Regions from separate parts of the Cytobacillus sp. FSL M8-0252 genome, predicted to be linked through region 2. Evidence: a T-box and tRNA genes for the amino acid it is inferred to sense, from the RefSeq annotation. Region 2 holds a T-box; the other holds one or more tRNA genes.
The links. A T-box is a leader RNA that pairs with one kind of tRNA and senses whether it is charged. The one in region 2 lies ahead of proS (proline--tRNA ligase), so its partner is inferred to be a tRNA-Pro.

Region 1 (12,372 bases), 3.8 Mb from region 2:
TGGAAATTACCGAGCATATGCAATATGGTCACATCGTCAATGAATTCTTTGAACAAAAAGTAGAAGAGAAGCTGATTCAACCTACCTTTATTTTCGGACACCCGGTAGAAATCTCTCCACTTGCGAAAAAGAATGAAAACGATCCACGTTTTACTGACCGTTTTGAGTTATTTATAGTCGCTAGAGAACACGCTAATGCATTCACGGAACTTAATGATCCAATTGATCAAAAAGAACGCTTTGAAGCGCAGTTAAAAGAGCGTGAGCAAGGAAACGATGAAGCACATATGATGGATAACGACTTTATTGAGGCGTTAGAATACGGAATGCCGCCAACTGGTGGACTAGGTATTGGTGTGGACCGTTTAGTTATGTTACTAACAAACGCAGCTTCTATTAGAGATGTGTTATTGTTCCCGCATATGCGTCAAAAATAAATATTAATGGATGAAAAAAGCCAGTAGAAGTTTACAAAAGTAAACTTCTATTGGCTTTAATTGTATTTAAACAAATGAAGCGGTGTACTATGATTAGTAAAAATTGATAATTTATTAGAAGCTATACTATTTTAAATTAGTTAGTTTTTTAGTTATGTTACTTTAAACTTTACTGCTTCACTTTGACTATTTGCTAATTGCCATGGGTTTATTAATTGTGTTCCTTGCTTTCAATTGAATTGTTAGAGAAGGAGAGTGATCCATATAGGAAAAGGTAAAGGTGGGTGCATCAGTATTAAATCCATTATCAAACAATTGATATTCAAGTCTTTTTTTCACTATACGTAGAGCTGGCAACCGTTTGTTCTAATGAAAACGAAGCTAATAAGGTAGAAAAGCAATTTATTAATCACTTTGGTCAGGCTGTCGTTCGTTCTAGAAATAGGTGGTTTTTGACGCAGCAGTGTTAAGAGGAAAAACAGAAAGGTTTAAGTGCTATTTGTTGTTTGCGTTTCTGCTTGGATGTAGATTATGTGACGAGTAAAGGTACAAAGGTATATTTTCCTGTAAGTATTCAATTTAGAAGATAAAAGAAAAGCTGTTTAATGATAAAGATTCTACTTGTTTAATTAAAGTAATAGTACAATAGAAAAAACTTATTAAAAGATTAGTTGGGAAGTTGAAATTACAGATTTGAAGTTTGTTTTCAAAAAAAAGAAGTTTCTTAATAAAAACTTTAAAAATTATATTGCAAACACTTTTTAATCGTGATATAGTAGTTTTTGTTCCCAAGAGAGAGCAAGTTTACTCAACTAATCATCAAAAATTATTTTAAAAAAATAGTTGACATGGTGTTGGTGGGATGATAAGATTATAAAGTCGCTTCTGAAGCGAACGAGATTGTTCTTTGAAAACTGAACGAACGTAAAACGTCAAGCGTAATTCTAAAAAAGCTGATTTATCAGCAACAAAGCACCATAGGTGCAAATGAGCTAATCAAACACTTTATTGGAGAGTTTGATCCTGGCTCAGGACGAACGCTGGCGGCGTGCCTAATACATGCAAGTCGAGCGAATCTGAGGGAGCTTGCTCCCAAAGATTAGCGGCGGACGGGTGAGTAACACGTGGGCAACCTGCCTGTAAGACTGGGATAACTCCGGGAAACCGGGGCTAATACCGGATAATATCTATTTATACATATAATTAGATTGAAAGATGGTTCTGCTATCACTTACAGATGGGCCCGCGGCGCATTAGCTAGTTGGTGAGGTAACGGCTCACCAAGGCGACGATGCGTAGCCGACCTGAGAGGGTGATCGGCCACACTGGGACTGAGACACGGCCCAGACTCCTACGGGAGGCAGCAGTAGGGAATCTTCCGCAATGGACGAAAGTCTGACGGAGCAACGCCGCGTGAGTGATGAAGGTTTTCGGATCGTAAAACTCTGTTGTTAGGGAAGAACAAGTATCGGAGTAACTGCCGGTACCTTGACGGTACCTAACCAGAAAGCCACGGCTAACTACGTGCCAGCAGCCGCGGTAATACGTAGGTGGCAAGCGTTGTCCGGAATTATTGGGCGTAAAGCGCGCGCAGGCGGTTCCTTAAGTCTGATGTGAAAGCCCACGGCTCAACCGTGGAGGGTCATTGGAAACTGGGGAACTTGAGTGCAGAAGAGGAAAGTGGAATTCCAAGTGTAGCGGTGAAATGCGTAGAGATTTGGAGGAACACCAGTGGCGAAGGCGACTTTCTGGTCTGTAACTGACGCTGAGGCGCGAAAGCGTGGGGAGCAAACAGGATTAGATACCCTGGTAGTCCACGCCGTAAACGATGAGTGCTAAGTGTTAGAGGGTTTCCGCCCTTTAGTGCTGCAGCAAACGCATTAAGCACTCCGCCTGGGGAGTACGACCGCAAGGTTGAAACTCAAAGGAATTGACGGGGGCCCGCACAAGCGGTGGAGCATGTGGTTTAATTCGAAGCAACGCGAAGAACCTTACCAGGTCTTGACATCCTCTGACAATCCTAGAGATAGGACTTTCCCCTTCGGGGGACAGAGTGACAGGTGGTGCATGGTTGTCGTCAGCTCGTGTCGTGAGATGTTGGGTTAAGTCCCGCAACGAGCGCAACCCTTGATCTTAGTTGCCAGCATTTAGTTGGGCACTCTAAGGTGACTGCCGGTGACAAACCGGAGGAAGGTGGGGATGACGTCAAATCATCATGCCCCTTATGACCTGGGCTACACACGTGCTACAATGGATGGTACAAAGGGCTGCAAGACCGCGAGGTTTAGCCAATCCCATAAAACCATTCTCAGTTCGGATTGTAGGCTGCAACTCGCCTACATGAAGCCGGAATCGCTAGTAATCGCGGATCAGCATGCCGCGGTGAATACGTTCCCGGGCCTTGTACACACCGCCCGTCACACCACGAGAGTTTGTAACACCCGAAGTCGGTGGGGTAACCTTTTGGAGCCAGCCGCCTAAGGTGGGACAGATGATTGGGGTGAAGTCGTAACAAGGTAGCCGTATCGGAAGGTGCGGCTGGATCACCTCCTTTCTAAGGAATATACGGAATTGACTTGATGTTAGACTGTTCGTTCAGTTTTGAGAGTATAATCTCTCATTTCAATCGTTCTTTGAAAACTAGATAATGTAATGAAGAAGATTACCGAGTAATCGCCACCTTAGTTATTTTTTCTCTCTCTATATATTATAGATTGATTTAAGATACTAAACTTTTTTTAATAAACACAACCGAGAGGGTTGTGAGAAGCAAGCAGTTCAAGGAAGCGAGCGAGGAAACACCGGAGTGTGCGTCTTGTGCACATGAGGATGTTGACGAGTGAGCTGACGCCGAAATGCGTAGCTTATCGCAAGCCGAACAATGGTTAAGTTAATAAGGGCGCACGGTGAATGCCTTGGCACTAGGAGCCGATGAAGGACGGGACTAACACCGATATGCTTCGGGGAGCTGTAAGTAAGCTTTGATCCGGAGATTTCCGAATGGGGAAACCCCCTATCCGTTATGGGATAGGATCCATACCTGAATACATAGGGTATGGAAGGCAGACCCGGGGAACTGAAACATCTAAGTACCCGGAGGAAGAGAAAGCAAACGCGATTCCCTGAGTAGCGGCGAGCGAAACGGGATTAGCCCAAACCAAGAGGCTTGCCTCTTGGGGTTGTAGGACATTCTATACGGAGTTACAAAGGAACGAGATAGACGAAGAGGTCTGGAAAGGCCCGCCATAGGAGGTAAAAGCCCTGTAGTTGAAACTTCGTTCCCTCCAGAGTGGATCCTGAGTACGGCGGGACACGAGAAATCCCGTCGGAAGCAGGGAGGACCATCTCCCAAGGCTAAATACTCCCTAGTGACCGATAGTGAACCAGTACCGTGAGGGAAAGGTGAAAAGCACCCCGGAAGGGGAGTGAAAGAGATCCTGAAACCGTGTGCCTACAAGTAGTTAGAGCCCGTTAATGGGTGATAGCGTGCCTTTTGTAGAATGAACCGGCGAGTTACGATTACATGCGAGGTTAAGTTGGACAGACGGAGCCGTAGCGAAAGCGAGTCTGAATAGGGCGAATGAGTATGTGGTCGTAGACCCGAAACCAGGTGATCTACCCATGTCCAGGGTGAAGTCCAGGTAACACTGGATGGAGGCCCGAACCCACGTACGTTGAAAAGTGCGGGGATGAGGTGTGGGTAGCGGAGAAATTCCAATCGAACTTGGAGATAGCTGGTTCTCTCCGAAATAGCTTTAGGGCTAGCCTCATGCGTAAGAATCTTGGAGGTAGAGCACTGTTTGGACTAGGGGCCCTCATCGGGTTACCGAATTCAGACAAACTCCGAATGCCAAAGATTTATCCATGGGAGTCAGACTGCGAGTGATAAGATCCGTAGTCAAGAGGGAAACAGCCCAGACCACCAGCTAAGGTCCCAAAGTATACGTTAAGTGGAAAAGGATGTGGAGTTGCTTAGACAACCAGGATGTTGGCTTAGAAGCAGCCACCATTTAAAGAGTGCGTAATAGCTCACTGGTCGAGTGACTCCGCGCCGAAAATGTACCGGGGCTAAACGTATCACCGAAGCTGTGGATTGAACATCGTTGATGTTCAGTGGTAGGAGAGCGTTCTAAGGGCGTTGAAGCTAGACCGTAAGGACTGGTGGAGCGCTTAGAAGTGAGAATGCCGGTATGAGTAGCGAAAGATGGGTGAGAATCCCATCCACCGAATGCCTAAGGTTTCCTGAGGAAGGCTCGTCCGCTCAGGGTTAGTCGGGACCTAAGCCGAGGCTGAAAAGCGTAGGCGATGGACAACAGGTTGATATTCCTGTACCACCGTATTCTGTTTGAGTGATGGGGGGACGCAGGAGGATAGGGTAAGCGCACTATTGGATGTGCGTCTAAGCAGTTAGAGGGACCATGAGGCAAATCCCATGGTCATATACCTTGAGCTGTGATAGCGAGGGAAATTTAGTACCGAAGTTCTTGATTCCACACTGCCAAGAAAAGCCTCTAGCGAGGAATAAGGTGCCCGTACCGCAAACCGACACAGGTAGGCGAGGAGAGAATCCTAAGGTGAGCGAGAGAACTCTCGTTAAGGAACTCGGCAAAATGACCCCGTAACTTCGGGAGAAGGGGTGCTCATTAGGGTGTTAAAGCCTTGATGAGCCGCAGTGAATAGGCCCAGGCGACTGTTTAGCAAAAACACAGGTCTCTGCGAAGCCGCAAGGCGAAGTATAGGGGCTGACGCCTGCCCGGTGCTGGAAGGTTAAGAGGAGAGGTTAGCTCACGCGAAGCTTTGAATCGAAGCCCCAGTAAACGGCGGCCGTAACTATAACGGTCCTAAGGTAGCGAAATTCCTTGTCGGGTAAGTTCCGACCCGCACGAAAGGCGTAACGATCTGGGCACTGTCTCAACGAGAGACTCGGTGAAATTATAGTACCTGTGAAGATGCAGGTTACCCGCGACAGGACGGAAAGACCCCGTGGAGCTTTACTGTAGCCTGATATTGAATTTTGGTACAGCTTGTACAGGATAGGTAGGAGCCTTAGAAGCCGGAGCGCTAGCTTCGGTGGAGGCGTCGGTGGGATACTACCCTGGCTGTATTGAAATTCTAACCCACATCCCTTATCGGGATGGGAGACAGTGTCAGGTGGGCAGTTTGACTGGGGCGGTCGCCTCCTAAAGAGTAACGGAGGCGCCCAAAGGTTCCCTCAGAATGGTTGGAAATCATTCGTAGAGTGTAAAGGCACAAGGGAGCTTGACTGCGAGACCTACAAGTCGAGCAGGGACGAAAGTCGGGCTTAGTGATCCGGTGGTTCCGCATGGAAGGGCCATCGCTCAACGGATAAAAGCTACCCCGGGGATAACAGGCTTATCTCCCCCAAGAGTCCACATCGACGGGGAGGTTTGGCACCTCGATGTCGGCTCATCGCATCCTGGGGCTGTAGTCGGTCCCAAGGGTTGGGCTGTTCGCCCATTAAAGCGGTACGCGAGCTGGGTTCAGAACGTCGTGAGACAGTTCGGTCCCTATCCGTCGTGGGCGCAGGAAATTTGAGAGGAGCTGTCCTTAGTACGAGAGGACCGGGATGGACGCACCGCTGGTGTACCAGTTGTCTTGCCAAAGGCATCGCTGGGTAGCTATGTGCGGAAGGGATAAGTGCTGAAAGCATCTAAGCATGAAGCCCCCCTCGAGATGAGATTTCCCATAGCGCAAGCTAGTAAGATCCCTGAAAGATGATCAGGTTGATAGGTTAGAGGTGGAAGTGTGGCGACACATGTAGCTGACTAATACTAATCGATCGAGGACTTAACCAATTCGAAATGCGGAGGCGCCTTGCCCAGGTGCGACAAGCATAAGACGAATTTGACAGGAGGTTGTTCTTTAACCTCATGACAAATTTGGCTTATGACCTCGAGCACCTAGGCGCCGCAGCTAGACAGCACTACGTAAGTAGTCGCGTCAGCAACGCATAGGCGATTACTCAATAAATATCTTCTTCAACATTACCTAGTTTTGAGGGAACGATTCCCTTACAATTTCATAGTCCGGTGGCGATAGCGAGAAGGTCACACCCGTTCCCATACCGAACACGGAAGTTAAGCTTCTCAGCGCCGATGGTAGTTAGGGGCTGTCCCCTTGTGAGAGTAGGACGTTGCCGGGCATACATATTGGAGGATTAGCTCAGCTGGGAGAGCATCTGCCTTACAAGCAGAGGGTCGGCGGTTCGATCCCGTCATCCTCCACCATTTTTTTGTGTTTATTTGCCGGCCTAGCTCAATTGGTAGAGCAACTGACTTGTAATCAGTAGGTTGGGGGTTCAAGTCCTCTGGCCGGCACCACTTGTACGAGCCATTAGCTCAGTTGGTAGAGCATCTGACTTTTAATCAGAGGGTCGAAGGTTCGAGTCCTTCATGGCTCACCATTTATATATGCGGGTGTGGCGGAATTGGCAGACGCACCAGACTTAGGATCTGGCGCCGCAAGGCGTGGGGGTTCGACTCCCTTCACCCGCACCATTTTTATTTTGAATATTTGCGGAAGTAGTTCAGTGGTAGAACATCACCTTGCCAAGGTGAGGGTCGCGGGTTCGAATCCCGTCTTCCGCTCCAATAAGTGCCGGGGTGGCGGAACTGGCAGACGCACAGGACTTAAAATCCTGCGGTAGGTGACTACCGTACCGGTTCGATTCCGGTCCTCGGCACCACTTATTGATGCGCCCGTAGCTCAATTGGATAGAGCGTTTGACTACGGATCAAAAGGTTAGGGGTTCGACTCCTCTCGGGCGCGCCATAAACGGGAAGTAGCTCAGCTTGGTAGAGCACTTGGTTTGGGACCAAGGGGTCGCAGGTTCGAATCCTGTCTTCCCGACCATTTTTATTACTCTTTTTGGGGCCTTAGCTCAGCTGGGAGAGCGCCTGCTTTGCACGCAGGAGGTCAGCGGTTCGATCCCGCTAGGCTCCACCAAAAACATTTTAAAAAAGTTATTGACATAACAAGTTAAGATGTTGTATGATTATAAAGTCGCTTCTGAAGCGAATGAGATTGTTCTTTGAAAACTGAACGAACGTAAAACGTCAAGCGTAATTCTAAAAAAGCTGATTTATCAGCAACAAAGCACCATAGGTGCAAATGAGCTAATCAAACACTTTATTGGAGAGTTTGATCCTGGCTCAGGACGAACGCTGGCGGCGTGCCTAATACATGCAAGTCGAGCGAATCTGAGGGAGCTTGCTCCCAAAGATTAGCGGCGGACGGGTGAGTAACACGTGGGCAACCTGCCTGTAAGACTGGGATAACTCCGGGAAACCGGGGCTAATACCGGATAATATCTATTTATACATATAATTAGATTGAAAGATGGTTCTGCTATCACTTACAGATGGGCCCGCGGCGCATTAGCTAGTTGGTGAGGTAACGGCTCACCAAGGCGACGATGCGTAGCCGACCTGAGAGGGTGATCGGCCACACTGGGACTGAGACACGGCCCAGACTCCTACGGGAGGCAGCAGTAGGGAATCTTCCGCAATGGACGAAAGTCTGACGGAGCAACGCCGCGTGAGTGATGAAGGTTTTCGGATCGTAAAACTCTGTTGTTAGGGAAGAACAAGTATCGGAGTAACTGCCGGTACCTTGACGGTACCTAACCAGAAAGCCACGGCTAACTACGTGCCAGCAGCCGCGGTAATACGTAGGTGGCAAGCGTTGTCCGGAATTATTGGGCGTAAAGCGCGCGCAGGCGGTTCCTTAAGTCTGATGTGAAAGCCCACGGCTCAACCGTGGAGGGTCATTGGAAACTGGGGAACTTGAGTGCAGAAGAGGAAAGTGGAATTCCAAGTGTAGCGGTGAAATGCGTAGAGATTTGGAGGAACACCAGTGGCGAAGGCGACTTTCTGGTCTGTAACTGACGCTGAGGCGCGAAAGCGTGGGGAGCAAACAGGATTAGATACCCTGGTAGTCCACGCCGTAAACGATGAGTGCTAAGTGTTAGAGGGTTTCCGCCCTTTAGTGCTGCAGCAAACGCATTAAGCACTCCGCCTGGGGAGTACGACCGCAAGGTTGAAACTCAAAGGAATTGACGGGGGCCCGCACAAGCGGTGGAGCATGTGGTTTAATTCGAAGCAACGCGAAGAACCTTACCAGGTCTTGACATCCTCTGACAATCCTAGAGATAGGACTTTCCCCTTCGGGGGACAGAGTGACAGGTGGTGCATGGTTGTCGTCAGCTCGTGTCGTGAGATGTTGGGTTAAGTCCCGCAACGAGCGCAACCCTTGATCTTAGTTGCCAGCATTTAGTTGGGCACTCTAAGGTGACTGCCGGTGACAAACCGGAGGAAGGTGGGGATGACGTCAAATCATCATGCCCCTTATGACCTGGGCTACACACGTGCTACAATGGATGGTACAAAGGGCTGCAAGACCGCGAGGTTTAGCCAATCCCATAAAACCATTCTCAGTTCGGATTGTAGGCTGCAACTCGCCTACATGAAGCCGGAATCGCTAGTAATCGCGGATCAGCATGCCGCGGTGAATACGTTCCCGGGCCTTGTACACACCGCCCGTCACACCACGAGAGTTTGTAACACCCGAAGTCGGTGGGGTAACCTTTTGGAGCCAGCCGCCTAAGGTGGGACAGATGATTGGGGTGAAGTCGTAACAAGGTAGCCGTATCGGAAGGTGCGGCTGGATCACCTCCTTTCTAAGGAATATACGGAATTGACTTGATGTTAGACTGTTCGTTCAGTTTTGAGAGTGCAATCTCTTTGATATGATTAAATACTTTACCGTGAAGTTATGTGGGCCTATAGCTCAGCTGGTTAGAGCGCACGCCTGATAAGCGTGAGGTCGATGGTTCGAGTCCATTTAGGCCCACCATTTTAACTTTAATACGGGGCCTTAGCTCAGCTGGGAGAGCGCCTGCTTTGCACGCAGGAGGTCAGCGGTTCGATCCCGCTAGGCTCCACCAACAAATCGTTCTTTGAAAACTAGATAATGTAATGAAGAAGATTACCGAGTAATCGCCACCTTAGTTATTTTTTCTCTCTCTATATATTATAGATTGATTTAAGATACTAAACTTTTTTAATAAACACAACCGAGAGGGTTGTGAGAAGCAAGCAGTTCAAGGAAGCGAGCGAGGAAACACCGGAGTGTGCGTCTTGTGCACATGAGGATGTTGACGAGTGAGCTGACGCCGAAATGCGTAGCTTATCGCAAGCCGAACAATGGTTAAGTTAATAAGGGCGCACGGTGAATGCCTTGGCACTAGGAGCCGATGAAGGACGGGACTAACACCGATATGCTTCGGGGAGCTGTAAGTAAGCTTTGATCCGGAGATTTCCGAATGGGGAAACCCCCTATCCGTTATGGGATAGGATCCATACCTGAATACATAGGGTATGGAAGGCAGACCCGGGGAACTGAAACATCTAAGTACCCGGAGGAAGAGAAAGCAAACGCGATTCCCTGAGTAGCGGCGAGCGAAACGGGATTAGCCCAAACCAAGAGGCTTGCCTCTTGGGGTTGTAGGACATTCTATACGGAGTTACAAAGGAACGAGATAGACGAAGAGGTCTGGAAAGGCCCGCCATAGGAGGTAAAAGCCCTGTAGTTGAAACTTCGTTCCCTCCAGAGTGGATCCTGAGTACGGCGGGACACGAGAAATCCCGTCGGAAGCAGGGAGGACCATCTCCCAAGGCTAAATACTCCCTAGTGACCGATAGTGAACCAGTACCGTGAGGGAAAGGTGAAAAGCACCCCGGAAGGGGAGTGAAAGAGATCCTGAAACCGTGTGCCTACAAGTAGTTAGAGCCCGTTAATGGGTGATAGCGTGCCTTTTGTAGAATGAACCGGCGAGTTACGATTACATGCGAGGTTAAGTTGGACAGACGGAGCCGTAGCGAAAGCGAGTCTGAATAGGGCGAATGAGTATGTGGTCGTAGACCCGAAACCAGGTGATCTACCCATGTCCAGGGTGAAGTCCAGGTAACACTGGATGGAGGCCCGAACCCACGTACGTTGAAAAGTGCGGGGATGAGGTGTGGGTAGCGGAGAAATTCCAATCGAACTTGGAGATAGCTGGTTCTCTCCGAAATAGCTTTAGGGCTAGCCTCATGCGTAAGAATCTTGGAGGTAGAGCACTGTTTGGACTAGGGGCCCTCATCGGGTTACCGAATTCAGACAAACTCCGAATGCCAAAGATTTATCCATGGGAGTCAGACTGCGAGTGATAAGATCCGTAGTCAAGAGGGAAACAGCCCAGACCACCAGCTAAGGTCCCAAAGTATACGTTAAGTGGAAAAGGATGTGGAGTTGCTTAGACAACCAGGATGTTGGCTTAGAAGCAGCCACCATTTAAAGAGTGCGTAATAGCTCACTGGTCGAGTGACTCCGCGCCGAAAATGTACCGGGGCTAAACGTATCACCGAAGCTGTGGATTGAACATCGTTGATGTTCAGTGGTAGGAGAGCGTTCTAAGGGCGTTGAAGCTAGACCGTAAGGACTGGTGGAGCGCTTAGAAGTGAGAATGCCGGTATGAGTAGCGAAAGATGGGTGAGAATCCCATCCACCGAATGCCTAAGGTTTCCTGAGGAAGGCTCGTCCGCTCAGGGTTAGTCGGGACCTAAGCCGAGGCTGAAAAGCGTAGGCGATGGACAACAGGTTGATATTCCTGTACCACCGTATTCTGTTTGAGTGATGGGGGGACGCAGGAGGATAGGGTAAGCGCACTATTGGATGTGCGTCTAAGCAGTTAGAGGGACCATGAGGCAAATCCCATGGTCATATACCTTGAGCTGTGATAGCGAGGGAAATTTAGTACCGAAGTTCTTGATTCCACACTGCCAAGAAAAGCCTCTAGCGAGGAATAAGGTGCCCGTACCGCAAACCGACACAGGTAGGCGAGGAGAGAATCCTAAGGTGAGCGAGAGAACTCTCGTTAAGGAACTCGGCAAAATGACCCCGTAACTTCGGGAGAAGGGGTGCTCATTAGGGTGTTAAAGCCTTGATGAGCCGCAGTGAATAGGCCCAGGCGACTGTTTAGCAAAAACACAGGTCTCTGCGAAGCCGCAAGGCGAAGTATAGGGGCTGACGCCTGCCCGGTGCTGGAAGGTTAAGAGGAGAGGTTAGCTCACGCGAAGCTTTGAATCGAAGCCCCAGTAAACGGCGGCCGTAACTATAACGGTCCTAAGGTAGCGAAATTCCTTGTCGGGTAAGTTCCGACCCGCACGAAAGGCGTAACGATCTGGGCACTGTCTCAACGAGAGACTCGGTGAAATTATAGTACCTGTGAAGATGCAGGTTACCCGCGACAGGACGGAAAGACCCCGTGGAGCTTTACTGTAGCCTGATATTGAATTTTGGTACAGCTTGTACAGGATAGGTAGGAGCCTTAGAAGCCGGAGCGCTAGCTTCGGTGGAGGCGTCGGTGGGATACTACCCTGGCTGTATTGAAATTCTAACCCACATCCCTTATCGGGATGGGAGACAGTGTCAGGTGGGCAGTTTGACTGGGGCGGTCGCCTCCTAAAGAGTAACGGAGGCGCCCAAAGGTTCCCTCAGAATGGTTGGAAATCATTCGTAGAGTGTAAAGGCACAAGGGAGCTTGACTGCGAGACCTACAAGTCGAGCAGGGACGAAAGTCGGGCTTAGTGATCCGGTGGTTCCGCATGGAAGGGCCATCGCTCAACGGATAAAAGCTACCCCGGGGATAACAGGCTTATCTCCCCCAAGAGTCCACATCGACGGGGAGGTTTGGCACCTCGATGTCGGCTCATCGCATCCTGGGGCTGTAGTCGGTCCCAAGGGTTGGGCTGTTCGCCCATTAAAGCGGTACGCGAGCTGGGTTCAGAACGTCGTGAGACAGTTCGGTCCCTATCCGTCGTGGGCGCAGGAAATTTGAGAGGAGCTGTCCTTAGTACGAGAGGACCGGGATGGA
Region 2 (12,372 bases):
TTAGTATGAATAGCATATTTCTCTGCATTATCTTGCAATTCACAGATTTTTTCTTCAAAAGGGGGTAATTTCTTGTCACTGTTACATTTGGCGATTATTGCGCCATTTATTATCGCAGTGTTTGTACCGCTAATATATAAAAATATTAAGTCAGTACACACAGGGTGGTTTATACTACCACTTCCTATTCTGCTGTTCATTTATTTCAGTAGTTTTATTTCTAAAACAACAAATAAACAAGTAACAATGGAATCGTTTTCATGGATCTCTTCTTTAGGAATTGACTTCACAGTTAAAGTGGATGGACTAGGTTTATTATTCGCTTTATTAATTACTGGGATTGGTTCGTTAGTTATTCTGTATTCTATTTACTATCTTTCTAAACAGAAAGAGAAATTAAATACATTCTATGTTTATTTATTGCTGTTCATGGGGGCAATGCTTGGTGTTGTTTTATCAGACAATTTAATTGTCCTTTATGCGTTTTGGGAATTAACTAGCTTTTCATCTTTTCTCTTAATTGGCTATTGGTACAATCGAGAGAAATCACGTTATGGTGCACAAAAATCAATGATTATCACCGTTTTAGGTGGACTAGCTATGTTGGGAGGAATCATCCTTCTCTATAACATGACCGGAACGTTCAGTATTACCGAAATTGTCGCACAGGCTGACACAATTATTGATCACCCACTTTTTGTTGCCGCTCTTTTATGTATTCTATTAGGTGCATTCACGAAATCGGCACAATTTCCATTCCATATCTGGTTACCAGATGCGATGGAAGCACCAACCCCTGTTAGTGCTTACCTTCACTCAGCTACAATGGTTAAAGCGGGGATCTATCTAGTAGCTAGAATGAGTCCAGTTTTTGCCGAAGACACTTTATGGATGGGGCTCATCATTGCTTTTGGATTGTTCACATTATTCTGGGGATCCTTCTCAGCGGTCAAACAAACAGATCTAAAATCTATCCTAGCCTTTTCGACCATAAGTCAACTTGGATTAATTATGTCTTTATTAGGCGTAGGAGCAGCTGCGCTGCATTACGAACAACCTGAATATTTTATGGTAGCAACTACTGCTGCAATTTTCCATTTGATGAACCATGCTACCTTTAAAGGAAGTTTATTTATGGTCGTAGGGATAGTCGACCATGAAACAGGTACAAGGGATATTCGTAAGCTAGGTGGTTTGATGAACCTCATGCCAATTACATTTACGATTGCTATAATTGGCACCTTTGCTATGGCTGGGTTACCACCATTCAATGGCTTCCTTAGCAAAGAAATGTTCTTTACTGGTATGATTAATGCACTTCATATGGATTTTGATTGGAGCATTATTATTCCAGTTATTGCTTGGATTGCGAGTGTGTTTACTTTCATATACAGTATGATCCTTGTTTTCAAAACATTTACAGGGAAATATCAACCAGAGAAATTAGAGAAAAAACCGCATGAAGCCCCTATTGGTATGCTTATTTCTCCAATTATTTTAGCATCATTAGTTATTGTAATCGGCTTTTTCCCTAATCTCGTAAAACCTTTGTTAGTACCTGCTATAGAAACGATTATGCCTATGTATGAGTTTGATGTTCATATTTCTATGTGGCACGGTTTTAATACAGAATTATTTATGACAATCGGTGTTATTATTGTTGGGATTCTAATGTACCTTGGATTAAATAAATGGCGTGGCATTTATGGTATTTTCCCGGAGAAAATTACACTTAACCGCTTCTATGATGGGTTACTTGATTCAATGTATAAAGGCTCTTACAGCTTAAATCGCAATGTAATGTCAGGATCCATTAACCATTATTTAAGCTATATGTTTATTTTCATGGTTGTGCTTATTATTGGTTCATTATTTGGGCTAGACGCTTTCGCCTTTAGCACTGATAATTTAGCGCCAATTGAATTCTACGAAGTAATACTAACATTTATTGTGGCTGCTGCATCTATCGCTCTATTGTTTACTAAGTCTCGTATTGTTTCTATTCTACTAACTGGAACAATAGGATATATGGTTGCCTTGCTATTCATCGTTTTTAGAGCGCCAGATTTAGCGCTCACTCAATTGGTGATTGAGACAATTTCTGTATCACTATTCTTACTTTGCTTCTATCACTTACCGAAGAAATTGACAGACGATCCTGTACCAGTGAAAGTGCGAAATGCCATTATTTCAGTAGGGGTTGGCTTATTCGTCATTTTAGTTGGATTAACAGCGCATAGTACGAAACTATTTGATTCTATTTCACAATATTATATTGAGAATACGTATAGTGAAGCTGCTGGGAAGAACATGGTTAATGTAATCTTAGTTGACTTTAGGGGCTTTGATACGATGTTTGAAATCGCCGTGTTAGGTATTGCTGCATTAGCTATTTTCGGTCTGATTAAGCTAAGGAGAAATGGAGGAAAGAAAATTGAAAACAAGTAACGTTATCTTGCAATCGATGACGAAAGTGTTATTATTTCTCATCATGATTTTCTCCATTTATATCTTTTTTGCTGGACATTATACACCTGGAGGCGGATTTGTAGGCGGCTTATTAACGTCAGGCGCCATCCTGCTTCTACTCTTAGCCTATGACCTTCAAACAGTAAGAAATATTTTACCATTCAACTTCTTATATATGGTTGCACTTGGTTTAGTTTTTGCTATTGGAACAGGTGCAGGTGCATTTATTTACAACAAACCTTTTTTAACACATGCATTTGGAGACCTTCATGTACCTATTTTAGGTGAGCTTCACTTGCATACAGCGACATTGTTTGATCTAGGGGTATATCTTGTTGTTGTAGGTGTAACGATGTCCATTATTCAAACGATAGGAGGAGATGATGAATAATGGAAATACTAATGATTTTTATTGCCGGCATTCTTTTCATGTCTGCAACCTATTTGATGCTTTCACGAAGTGTTGTGCGAATCATTTTAGGGACAACTGTATTAAGTCATGGCGTACATCTTCTCTTATTAACTATGGGAGGCTTGAAGAGAGGTGCACCACCTTTAGTGGGTGAAGAAGCAAGCGCATATACAGACCCTCTTCCTCAAGCACTCATTTTGACAGCAATCGTTATTGCTTTTGGAGTTACTGCTCTATTCCTCGTATTAGGGTATCGCTCATACAAAGAACTTGGCACAGATAATATGGAGAAATTGAGAGGAAATGATGGCAATGATTAATTTTTTGATACTCCCTATTCTAGTTCCGTTAATTACCGCCGTCATTCTGATCTTTTTAAATAAATCAGTTATTGCTCAAAGGTGGGTTGCTGGTCTATCAGCCTTTGCTACAGTCATTCTATCTGCACTATTAGTGAATCAGGTAAAAAATGACGGTATACAAACATTAAACTTATCGAACTGGGATGCCCCTTTTGGTATAACCCTTGTTTCTGATATGTTATCATCTTTACTTGTATTAACAACGAGTATCGTCGCATTTGCATGTATTATTTATTCATTTAAAGGAATTGGCGAAGATCGTGAAAAATATCATTTTTATGCCGCTTTACAATTTTTAATTGTTGGTGTAAATGGTGCTTTTACGACAGGCGATATTTTTAACCTTTTTGTATTTTTTGAAGTCATGTTAATGTCTTCTTATGCTTTAATTCTACTCGGTGGAACGAAAATTCAATTAAGAGAATCCATCAAGTATATTTTAGTTAACGTTATTTCTTCCGGTTTATTCGTCATTGCAGTTGGTTACCTTTATTCGGTCGTAGGAACTTTGAATATGGCGCATATTGCTGAGAGAGTGAGTGAAATAAGCGGGGTTTCTCAACCTGGTGTGATTACGATTATTGGAATCATATTCCTCATCGTCTTTGGTTTGAAAGGGGCAATATTCCCGTTATATTTCTGGTTACCGGGCTCTTATTATGCACCTCCAGCACCTGTAATGGCTATTTTTGGAGCACTCCTCACAAAAGTCGGTGTATATTCTATTATTAGAACTTACTCCCTATTCTTTTACGAAGAAGGTGGATATGTTCAACAAGTGATCATGATCTTAGCGATTTTAACTATTATTACTGGGATTATCGGTGCACTGGCTTATTGGGATGTTAAAAAGATTATCATATACAACATTATTGTTGCTGTCGGTATCATTCTGTTCGGAGTAAGTACAATGAATGAAAATGCCTTAACAGGATCAATATTCTATCTTATTCATGACATGATTATCAAAGCAGGGTTATTCTTACTTGTTGGGTTAATGGCAACCATTACAGGTACAAATAACTTAAAGCAAATGGGCGGATTAATAAAGAATTATCCAGGGTTCAGCTGGACATTCTTCCTTGCAGCACTTGCATTAGCTGGTATTCCACCATTAAGTGGTTTCGTTGGAAAAGTCCTTATTGTTCAAGGTGGATTTTCATCTGAACACTTCATTGGCGCTGCAATTGTGTTAGCATCTAGCTTATTCGTGCTCATCTCTATTATGAAAATCTTTATTAATGGCATTTGGGGCGAACCAAAAACATTTGCAAATGAAAAGACAGTTCCTTATAAGCAGTTATTAATCGCTCCAGTGATCTTAGTCATTCTTTCTATCTGCTATGGTGTAGGTGCAGATTTTGTTTATCCGTATATCTCTCAAGCTGCTGAAAGTTTAATCAACACCAATTTATATATCGATGCAGTTCTAAAGGAGTAGTGAGTATGGCAGTTCAAATTTTATTAAATGTTTGTCTTGGGTTTATGTGGATGTTTCTAACAACAACGTATGATCTAGTGGCATTTATCAAAGGATACTTTTTTGGCCTACTCATTTTGTTTGTATTTAGAAATTTCTTCAGCAGCCGTTTTTATTTGTACCGTGTTTATGCAGTGGTTAAATTGCTCTTTATCTTTATACGAGAGCTAATTCTAGCCAACATTGCTGTCGTTAAGATTGTGTTAACACCTAAGCTACACAACACGCCTGGGATATTTGCCTATCCAACAAGTTTAGAAAAGGACTGGGAAATTACCACACTATCTAACTTAATTACCCTAACACCAGGTACGTTAGTAGTAGATATTTCAGAAGATAAGAAAATCCTTTTTGTACATGCTGTAGATATGAATGATGTCCAGGATGAAATAGAAGCGATTCAAACAAGCTTCGAAAAGGCGATTATGGAGGTGAGCCGAAAATGATACAAACTGCCGTTACAATTGCAATCATTTGTTTAGCTCTATCCATGCTTGCATTAGTCTACCGAATCATTAAAGGCCCAACATTGCCGGATCGTATCGTTGCTTTAGACGCCGTTGGTGTAAACATTGTTGGTATTGTCGCGTTAATATGTATCAAAGTAGATACAACTGCCTATGTAGAGTTCATTTTACTATTTGGGATATTAGCGTTTATCGGGACAGTAGCCTTCTCCAAATATCTAGAGAAGGGAGTCATCATTGATCATGATAGAGATCGCTAATATTATCATCGTCATATTTATTATTCTCGGAGCGTTCTTTCACTTAATAGCTGCGCTAGGTGTAATCAGATTACCTGATGTATATACGAGAAACCATGCTGCTTCAAAAGCTGCTACACTTGGTGTCCTTTGTATATTATTAGCTGCATTCTTTTACTTTTATTTTCATGAGAGTGAGTTTAATACAAGAGTACTTCTCTGCATCGTCTTTATGTTTTTAACAGCTCCAGTTGCTGGCCATTTACTTGGAAGAGCAGCCTATCATCATGGCGTAAAAATGGAAGGTAGTAAGGTTGATGATTACCAAGAATACCTCGAGATAAAGAAATCTAATGAACAACAAAAATATGAAGAATTTAAAAAGAAATTAGGGAAGAATCTATAAAAAAAAACGCTACCATATGCAATCTAAACTGCATGTAGGTGGCGTTTTTTTTATTTTAATAAACAAATTTTCCAATCGTGACTAATCAAATGAATGAAACGTAACTAAGTGCGGTTTATTAAAAATGATTGTTGTGTGGATACTGGACACCATGCGAAGGTTTAACTTTCATATCATACAATGCCACATATAAAACCAAAAAAAAAACAGGGTAGAAATTACCTTTCCACCCGCATTTCATTAAGACTTTTTCAATTTTAAAACAGCCATTGTACACCTTGATGCACATATTAATTTTTCTTGTTCATCGACGATTTTTATTTCCCAAACCATCGTTGTTTTTCCTTGATGTAGAACTGTTGCAATTGCTGTCACAACGCCGTCTTTCTTTGACTTAATATGGTTAGCATTAATCTCTAGTCCTGCTACACCTTCTGTTTCTTTATCAACTAGTTCATAAGCACCTAAGCTCGCTACAGTTTCAGCAAGCGCTACAGAAGCCCCTCCATGAAGGATACCAAATGGCTGTCTCGTTCTGCCGTCTACAGGCATAGTGGCAACAACCTTTCCCTTTTCAAGGCTTGTAATTTCAATACCTAACGTTTCTATCATTGTTTTTGGATACATATGTACGCCTCCCCTCAACTACCATTATAACCGAACATATATTTTATGGGAATATTCTGTTTAATCATAGAATAAGCCTTAGGCACATATATTTATGCTAATGCGATATTGAAAGGAGACCTATGATGTATCCTACACGTTTTAATCCCTCTCCTATTTGTCCGTATCCTTATACCTATCCTATATATTGCCACCCTTATCCACCAATACCTATACGTTCATTCCCTCCAGTTAATCCGGATCAGTTCATTCAATCTGCAAAAGCAATGGAAGTATTAATGAATAGTGCTAGTAAATTACTTGATAAAATGGCGAAGTCCAGAGAATACTCCTATAATATTATGACTGCTGCCCAGGAATCAAATCAAACAAAAGTTAATCAATTAATTGATTCTGCTAATCTGAACAATCATCCGAAAGTTACTTATACACCAGATGGATTAACATTAAATTTTCAATCTGCCGGTGATCAAAGTGCGAATTTGTCATTAAAATTAAAATGGACTACGATGCAAATGTAGGGTTAAGCCATATTTTCATACCTAATATAGAAGAGCAGTCAATTTACGACTGCTTTTTATTTTTATAATCTTGGTTATGATTTTGCTGTACTATCCTTCAATATATAAATTTAAGCTTACAAAAAAATACCACAGCATCTCTCCGTGGTATCATTTTTATCTAGTTAATCTCATTATTTATATTAATATTTGGTCCATAAAGATTGGGATTGCCAGCATAGGGATTTTGGTAGCCACCAAAACCTTGATTGCCATATGGAACAGGGCCGGGGCCGTAACCGTATCCATATGGTGGACAAGGTCCTCCAAAACACGGCCTAGGTCTAAAGAACAGCGGTGCGGCTAACGCCCCTCCCGCTAATCCTCCAAGAAAACCGCCAACAAATGGCGCCGCCAAAAAGGGAAAAAAGCGTTCATCCGCAACACCAGGATGTCGATAATAATAATGCACTAGGGATTACCTCCTTTAATTAAAAGCTGGGTACCTTCCCTATTACATATGCATCTATCATCAATTAAGCGTGGGCTTAATGTGAGTTATTATCATTCACTCTTCGTTAAAATAGCATCCGCGATTCCATAATCCACCGCTTCTTGTGCGCTCATAAAATAATCACGTTCTGTATCCAACTTCACCTTGTCTAATGGTTGATTTGTTTTCTCGGCAATCATTTGGTTGGTTACGTCTTTTAGCTTTAATATCCTTCTTGCAGAGATCTCAATATCTGTCGCTTGCCCTCTTGCACCACCTAAGGGCTGATGAATCATTACTTCGCTATGAGGAAGCACAAATCGTTTTCCTTTCGTGCCAGATAGAAGCAGTAGTGCACCAAATGAGGCAGCCATCCCTGTACAGATAGTGCGAATATCACACCTAACATAGTCGAGTGTATCTAAAATAGCAAAGCCCGCTGTTGTTGATCCTCCAGGACTATTAATATAGAGTGAAATATCTTTTTTCTCATCTTCTGCAGCTAAAAATAATATTTGAGCAACAATATTATTCGCCATATGATCATTGATTTCTTCACCAATCATAATAATCCGATCTCTCAATAGTCTTGAATAAATGTCATAGGACCGTTCACCTTTAGCCGTTTGTTCAATTACATAAGGTATTGTACTCATTAGGAAACCTCCAAAAGGCAAGCATTAAGCTGCCATCATATTGAAAGCATTTGAAGGGGTGCTTTGCTTGGAAGTACTATAATGATTAATTATTGGCAGTAATTTGATAAGCTCAGTGGGATGTTGATGCTCAAGTGCACGATGGAAAACTTGAAAGATTTTTCTCTCGACCGGCTCATCCCATTGCTGATTTAATTCTTTCATATCTGTTCCTAAACGTCTTCTTGCTCGATGCAATAAACTCTTAACAGAGGCTTCTTTCATATTTAACATCTCTGCAATTTCACTATTCTTAAATAAAAACGCTTCTTTTAATGAAAAAGCTAGCGCCTGTTGCACAGTTAATTTCTCTAATAATAATTCAATTGTTTCTGTCAAATGATGATTTCTTGTTTCGATATCAACATGATTTTCTGTTAATTGCTCTTTTTTCTTTTTTCTAACCACATCGATCCATTGATGATAAGCAATTTTCTTTAACAAAGCTCGTGTTATTTTAGCCTCGTTATACTTCATTGCCTTCAAGATGGTTTCTTGCGCTATGTCCTCTCCATCCCACTCATTTTGGCAAAGAAAGGTGCAATAGCTTACTAAGTCTCGATAATACTTTTTCGCAATCAAATCTAACGTTGCTGACCGGCTTACCATCTGCTCCTTCTGCATTGTTTCCTTCACCCCTTCACACTTTCTATTACTTAAACGGCTATAAGTGAAAAAAAGATATGGGTCAATAAAATTTTTTTCTTAATAAGCTTTAGCCCAATAGACAAGATGCTGTGCTTCTTCTTTACAGCAAACACACGCTTTAGCAATCGCCGTTTCATCAAATGGCATACATCGGGAAGTCACACTTGTGTCTTCTTTTATTTTCTCTTCGCATGCTTGATTGCCACACCACATCGCTTTGACGAATCCTTGTTTTTCATTAAATATCTGCTTAAACTCTTCATAAGTATATGCTTCATACGTATGTTCGTTGCGATGTTCTTTTGCCTTATTATAAAGTGAAGTTTGAACCTTTTCTAAGAGTTGAACAATTGTTTCTTCTAGATTTTCTAATGGAGTGACCATTTTCTCCCCTGTATCTCTTCTTGCAAGTACGACTTGGCCCTTTTCAATATCTTTAGGACCTACTTCTAAGCGAATGGGCACACCCTTCATTTCATATTCATTAAATTTCCAACCTGGCTTTTTATCACTTGCATCAATATCTACGCGCGCTACTTTACTTAGTTTTTCTTTTAAATCATAGGCAAAATCTAATACGCCACCCTTATGTTGCGCAATAGGAACAATCATTACCTGCTTTGGTGCAACCTTTGGCGGAATTACTAAACCTCTGTCATCACCGTGGACCATAATCATCGCACCGATAATTCTGGTTGTGAATCCCCAAGAAGTTTGCTGCACATACTGCTCTTTTCCATCTTGGTCGGTAAATTGAATCCCAAATGCCTTTGCAAAGCCATCTCCTAAATGATGAGATGTCCCTGATTGTAGCGCTTTACCATCATGCATTAAACTTTCAATTGTATAAGTTAATTTAGCGCCAGCAAACTTTTCTTTTTCCGTTTTCTTGCCTTTAACAACAGGGATAGCTAAAAGATTTTCACAAATATCTGCATAGACTTCTAGCATCTTTACTGTTTCTTCTAACGCTTCTTCATCCGTCGCATGACAAGTATGGCCCTCTTGCCATAAAAACTCCAACGTTCGTAAAAATGGTCTTGTTGTTTTCTCCCATCGAACAACATTTGACCATTGATTATAAAGCTTTGGTAAATCACGATAAGAGTGAATAATATTTTTATAATGTTCTCCGAATAGTACTTCTGATGTCGGGCGCACACAAAGTCTCTCAGCAAGCTCATCTTCCCCACCATGAGTTACCCAAGCGACTTCTGGGGCAAATCCTTCAATATGATCTTTTTCTTTCTGAAGAAGGCTCTCAGGTATAAATAGAGGCATATAAACATTTTCATGCCCAGTTTCTTTTATCTTTTGATCAAGTGCTGATTTAATGTTCTCCCAAAGGGCGTAACCATATGGACGAATAATCATTGAACCTCTCACACTCGAATAATCGACTAAATCAGCTTTCTTTACGACATCTGTATACCATTGTGGAAAATCTTCATTCATTGATGTTATTTCTTTCACAAACTGCTTACCCATATTGACACCTCATTTTTAATTTTTATTCTTTCAAAGACACAAAAAAGCCCTGCTTTCAAATAGGGACCCAATGACTGGTGGTACCACCCTATTTCAAAGCAAAGCTTTGCACTCTTATTGATAACGGTTCAACAAGTAAACCGCATATTCTAAAGAATATGTACTCAGAGGGCAGGTTCAGCTTTTCATTAATAGATATCTTACAGCACAAACGGATACCTTCTCTGAAAATAATGATGAAAACTTACTATTCCTCATCAACGATTAACTATTTTTTGAAGATTATATAGAGTTTAATGAAAAATGTCAAATTTTGATTGAAGGCTCTTGGTCTAATGGCTTTTTACTTCTCTTTTTAGCCCTCTCAAGTGACCTTTTTTCTATTACTAGACTAATTGGTACACAAGAAGAGGCAAAAAAATAAGATGATCAATAACAGAATGTGAAAAGATAAACCTTTCCGTACAAAGAATACAATCCATTTTTCTATTTTAATATTTTGAAGGAATTCGATTATCCCCTATATGTGTAACTAGAAAAATACAGCCCTATTAAATCCTTGAATGGTAAAGGGGCTCCTGAAGATACGTTAACCATCATAGCAAAAGAATACTAAATGAAGGCTATAAGAAAATCGCGTTCAACATGATTTAGTATCAACTGAACTACTCCTACAAATTCATACATCGTCTAATATATCATCCAAAAAGTAAAAAAACCTACCCCTATTAAGAGGTAGGAGAAAGTATCATTAGTTTGTTATTTCTTCATTTGCGAATGCTGCATCGACTTGAACATAATCATAACCTAAGTCCCTTGCGACTGCTTCATACGTTACATGCCCATTTACTACGTTTACCCCTAATTTCAATGCTGGGTTTTGTTCAACAGCTAGATGTGCACCTTTAGTCGCTATTTGTAATGCATAAGGAATTGTTACATTCGTTAATGCGATTGTTGATGTTCTTGGCACGGCACCTGGCATGTTTGCCACAGCATAATGCACAACACCATGTTTAATATATGTTGGATCATCATGTGTAGTTACATGATCAACCGTTTCAAGAATACCACCTTGGTCAACCGCAACGTCGATAACGACTGCACCAGGTTTCATCGTTTGAATCATTTCTTCTGTTACTAATTTTGGCGCTTTTGCTCCTGGAATGAGTACAGCACCAATTACAAGGTCAGCTTCTTTTACAGATTCAGCAATATTTAATGGATTAGACATTAATGTTTGAATGCTATTACCGAAAATATCATCAAGTTGACGAAGTCTTTCAGGGCTTAAATCAATGATTGTTACATCTGCACCAAGACCAATGGCCATTTTCGCAGCATTAATACCCACAACGCCCCCGCCAATAATCGTCACTTTTCCTCGAGATACACCTGGCACACCTGCAAGTAATATTCCTTGGCCACCGTTTGTTTTTTGTAAGAATTGCGCTCCAACTTGTGTAGCCATTCTACCGGCAACTTCACTCATTGGTGTTAATAATGGAAGTGTACGGTTCACTTCAACTGTTTCATATGCAATAGCCGTTACTCCACTTTTCACTAGCGCATCTGCCAATTCTGGTTCTGCTGCTAAATGCAAATAAGTAAACAATACTAGGCCTTTACGGAAATAGTCATATTCAGTTGGTAGCGGTTCTTTTACCTTCATTACCATCTCCGCTGCCCATGCTTCTTTTGCCGTGCCTACGATTTTCGCGCCTGTTAACTCGTAATCTTGATCTTGAAATCCACTTCCGAGTCCTGCAGTCGTTTCAATAAGTACTTCATGTCCAGCTTTTACTAATGCATCTACCCCCGCTGGTGTCATTGCTACACGGTTCTCGTTGTTTTTAATCTCTTTAGGTACGCCGATAATCATATCCTTTTGGCCCCTTCCATTTATTATATTAATTTTTAAGTATGAATAAATTGCATAGAATAAATTGTCAAATAATAAATGACAATTTTATGTTTCCCTATTGTCAGTATAATAATAGAATGTTGAAATGACTTTGTTTATATTTGAAAAATGAAAAAGCATCATTTGTGTAATTTCACAAACGATGCTTTTTTTCTATGTATT

Region 1: it encodes a tRNA-Pro, which carries the amino acid that the T-box ahead of proS (proline--tRNA ligase) is inferred to sense. The anticodon was not compared.

What each region holds. Positions count from the first base shown of each region.
Region 1 is NZ_JBBOWZ010000001.1:90,814-103,185, forward strand. It holds gene lysS (lysine--tRNA ligase) at 1-437, shown strand, start outside; rRNA gene MKX83_RS00455 (16S ribosomal RNA) at 1,443-2,991, shown strand; rRNA gene MKX83_RS00460 (23S ribosomal RNA) at 3,321-6,253, shown strand; rRNA gene rrf (5S ribosomal RNA) at 6,484-6,600, shown strand; tRNA gene MKX83_RS00470 (tRNA-Val) at 6,610-6,685, shown strand; tRNA gene MKX83_RS00475 (tRNA-Thr) at 6,703-6,778, shown strand; tRNA gene MKX83_RS00480 (tRNA-Lys) at 6,786-6,861, shown strand; tRNA gene MKX83_RS00485 (tRNA-Leu) at 6,871-6,955, shown strand; tRNA gene MKX83_RS00490 (tRNA-Gly) at 6,974-7,048, shown strand; tRNA gene MKX83_RS00495 (tRNA-Leu) at 7,055-7,143, shown strand; tRNA gene MKX83_RS00500 (tRNA-Arg) at 7,153-7,229, shown strand; tRNA gene MKX83_RS00505 (tRNA-Pro) at 7,234-7,310, shown strand; tRNA gene MKX83_RS00510 (tRNA-Ala) at 7,328-7,403, shown strand; rRNA gene MKX83_RS00515 (16S ribosomal RNA) at 7,587-9,135, shown strand; tRNA gene MKX83_RS00520 (tRNA-Ile) at 9,235-9,311, shown strand; tRNA gene MKX83_RS00525 (tRNA-Ala) at 9,327-9,402, shown strand; rRNA gene MKX83_RS00530 (23S ribosomal RNA) at 9,664-12,372, shown strand, end outside.
Region 2 is NZ_JBBOWZ010000001.1:3,853,317-3,865,688, forward strand. It holds gene MKX83_RS19420 (Na+/H+ antiporter subunit A) at 73-2,448, shown strand; gene MKX83_RS19425 (Na(+)/H(+) antiporter subunit B) at 2,420-2,860, shown strand; gene MKX83_RS19430 (Na(+)/H(+) antiporter subunit C) at 2,860-3,201, shown strand; gene MKX83_RS19435 (Na+/H+ antiporter subunit D) at 3,194-4,684, shown strand; gene MKX83_RS19440 (Na+/H+ antiporter subunit E) at 4,690-5,169, shown strand; gene MKX83_RS19445 (Na(+)/H(+) antiporter subunit F1) at 5,166-5,450, shown strand; gene mnhG (monovalent cation/H(+) antiporter subunit G) at 5,434-5,835, shown strand; gene MKX83_RS19455 (hotdog fold thioesterase) at 6,076-6,462, opposite strand; gene MKX83_RS19460 (hypothetical protein) at 6,588-6,983, shown strand; gene MKX83_RS19465 (hypothetical protein) at 7,144-7,434, opposite strand; gene MKX83_RS19470 (ATP-dependent Clp protease proteolytic subunit) at 7,527-8,111, opposite strand; gene MKX83_RS19475 (sigma-70 family RNA polymerase sigma factor) at 8,136-8,774, opposite strand; gene proS (proline--tRNA ligase) at 8,856-10,286, opposite strand; T-box leader at 10,345-10,556, opposite strand; gene ald (alanine dehydrogenase) at 11,038-12,168, opposite strand; gene MKX83_RS19490 (PucR family transcriptional regulator) at 12,344-12,372, opposite strand, start outside.